DNA from 2 places in the Micromonospora sp. WMMD736 genome. Region 2 is predicted to be linked to the other one. Evidence: riboswitches for the same ligand, from Rfam matches in the RefSeq annotation. Region 2 holds a riboswitch; the other holds the start of a gene.
What was found. A riboswitch is a leader RNA that binds a small molecule or an ion and turns the genes downstream of it on or off. The one in region 2 is predicted to bind cobalamin.
Positions count from the first base shown of each region.

Region 1: it holds a riboswitch for cobalamin, as region 2 does, so the genes downstream of both, cobN (cobaltochelatase subunit CobN) here and metE (5-methyltetrahydropteroyltriglutamate--homocysteine S-methyltransferase) in region 2, are expected to answer to the same signal.

Region 1 is NZ_JBMHMI010000001.1:1,042,412-1,045,968, forward strand. It holds gene cobN (cobaltochelatase subunit CobN) at 1-1,478, opposite strand, end outside; cobalamin riboswitch at 1,740-1,916, opposite strand; gene ACN269_RS04620 (hypothetical protein) at 2,003-2,356, opposite strand; gene ACN269_RS04625 (DUF5919 domain-containing protein) at 2,432-3,316, shown strand; gene ACN269_RS04630 (inositol monophosphatase family protein) at 3,313-3,557, shown strand, end outside.
Region 2 is NZ_JBMHMI010000001.1:2,171,740-2,175,296, forward strand. It holds gene metE (5-methyltetrahydropteroyltriglutamate--homocysteine S-methyltransferase) at 1-1,836, opposite strand, end outside; cobalamin riboswitch at 1,953-2,165, opposite strand; gene ACN269_RS09145 (hypothetical protein) at 2,215-2,415, opposite strand; gene ACN269_RS09150 (recombinase family protein) at 2,924-3,557, shown strand, end outside.

The DNA of each region.
Region 1 (3,557 bases), 1.1 Mb from region 2:
CGGTACGCGGCCAGGTAGTGGTGGCTCGGTGGCAGGTCCGGGTCGTGGTAGATGGCGATCGGGTTCTCCCCGAAGCCGCGCGGCGGCTGGATCAGCAGCGCCACGTTGCCGAAGCGCAGGCCGGCCAGCACGACGTCCCCGCCGTCGGTGTACAGCTCGCCTGGCGGGTCACCCCAGTGCTCCCGCATCCGCGCGCGCAGCTCGGTCGGGACCTGGTCGAACCACCGCCGGTACGTCTCCCCGGGGATCCGGGCCTCGGCGGCGGCCAACTGCTCCGGGGTGAGCCACTCCACGTCGTGCCCCCCGGCGGCGATCAGCGCGTGGATCAGCGCGTCACCGTCCGTGGGCGGCGGTGTGCCGCCGAGGTCGTAGCCCGCCTCGGCGAGCGCGGCGAACAGCCGGACCGCCGAGGCCGGCGTGTCCAGACCGACGGCGTTGCCGACCCGCGAGTGCTTGGTGGGGTACGAGCTGAGCACCACGGCGATCCGCTTGTCGGCGTTCGGCACGTCCCGCAGCCGGGCGTGCCGGACCGCGATGCCGGCGACGCGGGCGGCCCGCTCGGGGTCGGCGGCGTACACCGAGAGCCCGTCGGCGTCGACCTGCTTGAACGAGAACGGCACGGTGACGATCCGCCCGTCGAACTCCGGAATGGCCACCTGCATCGCCGCGTCCAACGGGGACAGTCCGGCGTCGCTGCCGGCCCACTGCTCGCGCGTGCTGGTCAGGCAGAGCGCCTGGATGACCGGCACGTCCAGGGCGGCCAGCGCGCCGACGTCCCAGGCGTCCTCGTCGCCGCCGGAGGAGGCGTCCGCCGCGACCGCGCCACCGGCCGCGAGCACGGTGACCAGCAACGCGTCGCAGCGGGCGAAGAGGCCGAGCGGGCCGGCACCGGCGGTCAGCCCGCGCAGCGAACCGCAGAAGATCGGCAGTGGGTTGCCGCCGGCCGCGCGGACCGCCTCCGCCAGCACGTCGACGAAGGCGGTGTTGCCGGCCAGGGCGTGCGCCCGGTAGAAGACGATCCCGATGGTGGGCCGATCCGGTTCGGGAGGGTACGCGCCGTGCACGCCGTACGCCGGGGTCGGCGTGGGCGCGGCGAACCCCTCGCCGGTGAGCAGGACCGTGTCGGAGAGGAACCGGGCCAGCTCCCCCAGGTTGTCCGGCCCACCCTCGACCAGGTACGCGAGGGCCTGGGCGACCACCCCGGCCGGCACCGTGGAGACCGCCATCAGCTCCGCGTCCGGCAGCGCCTCGCCGCCGAGCACGACCGTGGGTACGCCGCTGGCGAGCACCGCGGCGAGGCCGTCCGGCCACGCCTGCCGACCGCCGAGCAGGCGTACGACGGCGAGGTCGACCCCGTCGAGCAGGGCGGGCACCTCGTCGGCCGCCACCCGGGCGGGGTTGGCGAGCCGGTAGTCGGCGTCGCTGGCGCGGGCGGCCAGCAGGTCGGTGTCGGCGGTGGAGAGCAGCAGAATGCGCACGGCAGGCTCCGGACGGTAACGTCGACGCGCTCGCGGAGGCGACTCGGCGACGACGTGCGGGTGGGCGCGGGGTTCAGCGGGCACCGCGACCCGGACTCACCGGCGTGCAGCCGGTGGCGAAGGGTCGCGTGGCGCGGAACTCAGCGGTGAACGGAGTCGACGCCGGTCGCGGCGACAGCACGGCCGCGGTGCGGGCAACGGCAACGGCCGTCGATGATGGAGACGCCATGCGTCATCGGGTCCTCCTCGGGTGTCCACGCCCTGGGGTACGTCCCGACGGCCGAAGTATCCTGGCTTCCGGATCGACGCTCTCCCCCGGCCTTCCAACCGCAGACACACGGCCGTGACTCACGAGGGGGGATCGCTCCCCGGTGACAGTGGCGGGACCGCGTCGGATTCGCACCGACTTCCTTCACTGCCGTCAGGCCGCGAATGCTGCCACACCGCAGCGCCGCCGGTCAACGCCGACCCCGGCGTCGAGGGGCCAGGTTCACCACATTGACCTGCGAAGATATCGGAGCGGGTCACTCAGGCTTGAGCCGACGCGGCCGGCGAGTCATCGACAGCCAGCCGAGAAAACGCGCGTGCATCAGGGCAAGGTCGGGGCGACCGCCGAGACCGTACAAATCGCCGATGGCCTCGTTCATGCAGGACGTCAGGTAGAGGGCCAGCGCCAGCGAGTGGCCGTAGAACTCGGCGACGAGATCGAGCTGCGCACGGGAACATGGCCACGCGGCGGCACAGTTGCGGCACAACCAGGCGGGGCGCATGGGCAGGTGGGGGCGGGACCGGAGACTCACACCACGACCCTGCTCACCGCAACCACGGCGATCCATCACAGAAAGTGATTCCTCGATGGATAACTTCCATCCGCCCACCGGATGTCCTGCCGGTATGCCATCTGACTACTGGATAAGCTGGCCCTCGGCCCTCGAGCAGGAAGGGAGCCACCCGTGAGCGTCCGCACGACTGCCGCGCTTACCACTGAAGACCTGCTGTGGGACACCGCCGACATGCTCGATGCCTTGGCCGCTCGCGATGTCGCTCAGGTATTCCGCCTCGTCCAGCGAGCCACCCGAGCCAGCCAAACCACTCTCGGCGTCGCCACCGGCCTCAGCCAGGCTCAGATCAGCGAAATCACCAGCGGCGCCCGCCGGGTCAGCAGCATCGATGTCCTCACCCGCATCTGCACCGGCCTGTCCATGCCACGCCACGCACGCGTGACGCTCCTCCTTGGCGAACGCGAGCCGGCCCGTGACCTAGCAGGACACCAGGTCGGCAAGGCAGTGCCGGACCGGTGCGCTGATGTCAGCGCGATCTATTCCAGCCGATCAGACTTCATGGCGGAGCTGCCCCCGCGAGCCCTTTTCGACCATGCCACGGACATCCGAGCGTCCGGCCTGTCACTCAACCTCATCTGTCAGCAGTACGGCGACAATCGCCTCCTGAAACTCCTCGCCGCCGGCACCCGCCTCCGCTGCCTGTTCCTCGACCCGGCCGGCGAGGCCATCAGGCGGCAGGAGCGGGAGGAAGACTATCCCGACGGACACCTCAGCGCGCTCACCGACCTCAACATCCAGAACCTGGCGCGCCGCATTCGTGACCGGCTCCCCGCTGAAGCCCGAAACAACCTCGCCATCGGCGTCTACGACGAGTCCATTCGCGCCAACGTCCTTCTGATCGATGGTCGACTCTGCGTTGTCCAGCACTACCTCCCGCAGATGCGTGGTGTCGACTGCCCGACGATGGTCATCGAGCGCAGCGCCAATCCTTCCGGCCTCTACCCAATATTTGACGAGATGTTCAACTCGCTGTGGGAGCGCAGCCGCCAGCTATGACCGACTACGCGCACCTCCTCCCCCTTGCACAGGAGGCCGTCGACCTGGCACACGACCTGATGCGGAGGCTCCAGCCCGGCGCGCTGACCTTCAAGGGTGACCGCGACATGGCCTCGGAGGTGGATTACGCCATCGAACGAGCGGTTCGCGAGCACCTGGCCGCCAAGGTGCCTGACATCGGTTTCCTCGGTGAGGAGTACGGCAGCAGCGGCGACACCAGCGCACTGACCTGGGCGCTCGA
Region 2 (3,557 bases):
TGCCTTCTGGTCGGCCCGGCGCAGCGGCAGCGTCTCACGCAGCGCCGGCTCGTCGACCTGGATCACCCGAATACCGGCCGCCTCGAGATCACGGCACTCGTCGCGCAGGGCCAGCGCCACCTGGTCGGCGGTATCAGCCGAAGGCTGGTCGGCGCGAACGAACGACCACGCCAGAATCGTCACCGGACCGGTGAGCATCCCCTTGACCGGCCGGTCGGTCAGGGACTGCGCGTAGGTCGTCCACTCGACCGTCATAGGCGCCTTGCGGGCCACGTCGCCGTAGATGATCGGCGGGCGGACGCAGCGGGAACCGTAGGACTGCACCCAGCCGTACTCGGTCGCGGCGAACCCGCTCAACTGCTCGCCGAAGTACTGGACCATGTCGTTGCGTTCCGGCTCGCCGTGCACCAGCACGTCGAGGCCCAGCCGTTCCTGAAGTCGGATGACCCGTCCGACCTCAAGGCGCATCCGCCGGGTGTAGTCGACCTCGTCAAGCTGGCCGGCCCGGTACGCGGCCCGGGCCCGACGCAGCTCGTCGGTCTGCGGGAACGAACCGATCGTCGTGGTCGGCAGCGCCGGCAGGTGCAGCCGGGCCTGCTGAGCCGCGGCGCGCTGCGGGTAGGCACCACGCTGCCGGTCAGCGGCCCGCAGCGCGGCAAGCCTGCCCCGTACGGTGGCGTCGTACCAGGAAGCGGGCGACGCCGGAAGCGGTGCGGGCAGAGATGTGGTGCCGTTGCGTAGAGCCCGTCCCAGCAGGACGACCTCGTCGACCTTCTGCCGCGCGAACGCCAGCCGCTGGCGCACGTCCGGGTCGAGCGCGGTCTCGGCGGACAGGTCCACCGGCACGTGCAGCAGCGAACACGACGTCGACACCGCGACATGATCGGCGAGCCCCGTCACCACCGCGCCGGCGGTGATCGCCGCACGCAGATCCGTGCGCCAAACGTTGCGGCCGTCGACGAGCCCGGCGACGATCGTCTTGCCGCGCAATGGGCCCGCGCTGGCGAGCTGCCGCAGGTTGCCGGGCCCGGCGACCAGGTCCACACCGATCGCCTCGATCGGCGTGTCCAACAGAGCGGGGAGCGCGTCACCGAGCGTCCCGAAGTAGGTGGCGACAAAGATTGTCGGCCGCTGCTCGACGGCGCACAACCGGCGGTACGCGTCACGGAGCGCGGCGATCTCCGCCTCGCTGCGCTCGCCCACGTAGGCGGGCTCGTCCAGCTGCACCCACCGCACCCCGGCGTCGGCGAGCGTCCGCAGGAGGTCGGCGTACACGTCGACGAGGTCCGGCAACCGGTCGAACGGTTGACCACCCCCGTCGCTGGCCTTGGACAGCAGCAGGAACGTGGCCGGTCCGACGAGCACCGGGCGGCTCTCGACGCCGAGGTCACGGGCTTCGCGGTACTCGCGCAACGCCTTCGCGGGGTTCGCCGCGAAGACGGTGTCGCCGTCCACCTCCGGCACCAGATAGTGGTAGTTCGTGTCGAACCACTTCGTCAGCTCCAGTGCCGGCTCGGCGTCGACACCACGGGCCATCGCGAAGTACGTGTTCAGCTCGGACAGACCGAGACGCGCGAAGCGTCGCGGAATGGCGCCGACGGCCACGGCGGTGTCGAGCATGTGGTCGTAGTAGGAGAAGGTGTTCGACGGGATGGCGTCCAAGCCTGCGTCGCGCAGCGCCTGCCAGACCTCGCGCCGCAGCGCGGCAGCGGTGGTCTCCAACTCTTCCGCGTCGATGTGTCCCGCCCAGTAGGCCTCGACGGCCTTCTTCAACTCGCGGTTGCGGCCGATGCGCGGATAGCCGAGCACAGTGCTCTGACCGAATGCGGTGTTCATGGGGTCCTTCCCTCGAAGAGGCCGAGGACTCGCGCCACGACAGGGAAGGAAGGGGTACGGCAACGTACCGGCTTCCGCCCCGGCCGTCCCGAGAGACCATCGGCGGCGCACACCGGCTGGCGCGCGCGGCGCTGGCAGGTCTTCGGACTCGCGGGCAAGACCTCTTCGGTCGCCTACTGGCCGTCGCTTCCCAGACCTTCCGGTCCAGTGCTTGATGACGGCGGTCGTTCCCACTCACCGCTGCGGGGCAGTCCCGGTTTCGCACCAGGTTCCCTCTTACGGCGCCACGACCAATGAGGCCACGGCGAACCAACACCGACATCTATCCTAGGGGCTCCACGCATCACCCGGCTCAACGTGTCCGCTGAGCGGGACCGGTCAGTCGGGTGGCTCGGCCAGCCGCTGCATCCGGTTCCAACCGGACCAGCCGCGCTCGCGCAGCAGCTCCCGCAGCCGCCGTACCCGTGGGTCGGAGTCGACGGCGACCGCATCGATCAGATCGTGCGGGAGATGGTCGTCGTCCTCCCCCTCGGAAGTGACCTCCCCGGCGGCGTACGCCTGCTCCGGCAGACCGGCCATGATGTCCGGCGGACGGTCTCCATCGACACAACCGCATCGCGACAGGCGGACCCTCGGCAGGTCTGCCACACCGATGCGGCCTGGGACGGCTGGGCGTTGGGACACTCAGGCTGGGAACCCGATCCAAAAACTGGCGGCGGTCCATGCATCCTGCGAATGCCAGCCGCTCACCCGCCTCGAGATCACAGGAGGCCTGACCGAGTTCCGCCAAAAGCACCACCACCGCATGCCGTACCAGCACTGATACGGCATGCACCCGCATGACGGCGACTACATGATCGATGTCCCACCCTGGGCATGCATAGCACTTGCCGGACACTCGCACCGGCAACCGCTCATTTGCCCAATTGGTGCCGACGGGCGACGGGCCGCAGGGCGAGCACGCGCCTCGAACCTCGATGCCTTTCTCTGCGCCAACAGCTGCGGTGCGTGGCCGAGTCCAGTGAACCACAGCATCGTTAAGTATCCATATTGGGGTTTGTCTCTGGCTCTCGTGTGGGAGGTCCTGATGCAGCACGCGGCGGAACGTGACGGCCCCGACCTGCTCGGCTGGTGGCTACAGCAGCCGAGCCGGCGAGGCCGCCTGCGGACGCGGCACCCGACAACACCGAAGCCACCGGGCATCCGGTTCGCGTTCTACGGCCGGATGTCGACCCGGGAGTTCCAGGACCGGCTGTCGTCGGCGCGGTGGCAACGCGACTTCGCCGAGGACGTGATCGACGGCCAGGGCGTGATCGTGGCCGAGTTCTTCGACGTGGGCCATTCCCGCCAGGTGCCCTGGCCACGTCGCCCGCAAGCCGCACGATTGCTGGCAGCGCTCGCCGACCCTGCCCGCGGGTTCGACGCGGTGGTAGTGGGAGAGTTCGAGCGAGCCTTCTACGGCAACCAATTTCGCGACCTCGCGCCGCTGTTCAACCTCTACGGCGTGCAGCTGTGGCTGCCCGAGCTCAACGGCCCGGTCGACGTCAGCAACGAGTTCCACCTGTCGCTGCTGGCCCTGCTCGGTGTGCACTCCAAACGTGAGATCCAGCGCTCGCGGTTTCGGGCCAAGGCGGCCATGCGCGCCCAGGTCATCGAGCAAGGCCGTCATCTCGGCGGCCGGCCGCCGTACGGGTACCGGCTGGCCGAGGCAGGGCCGCATC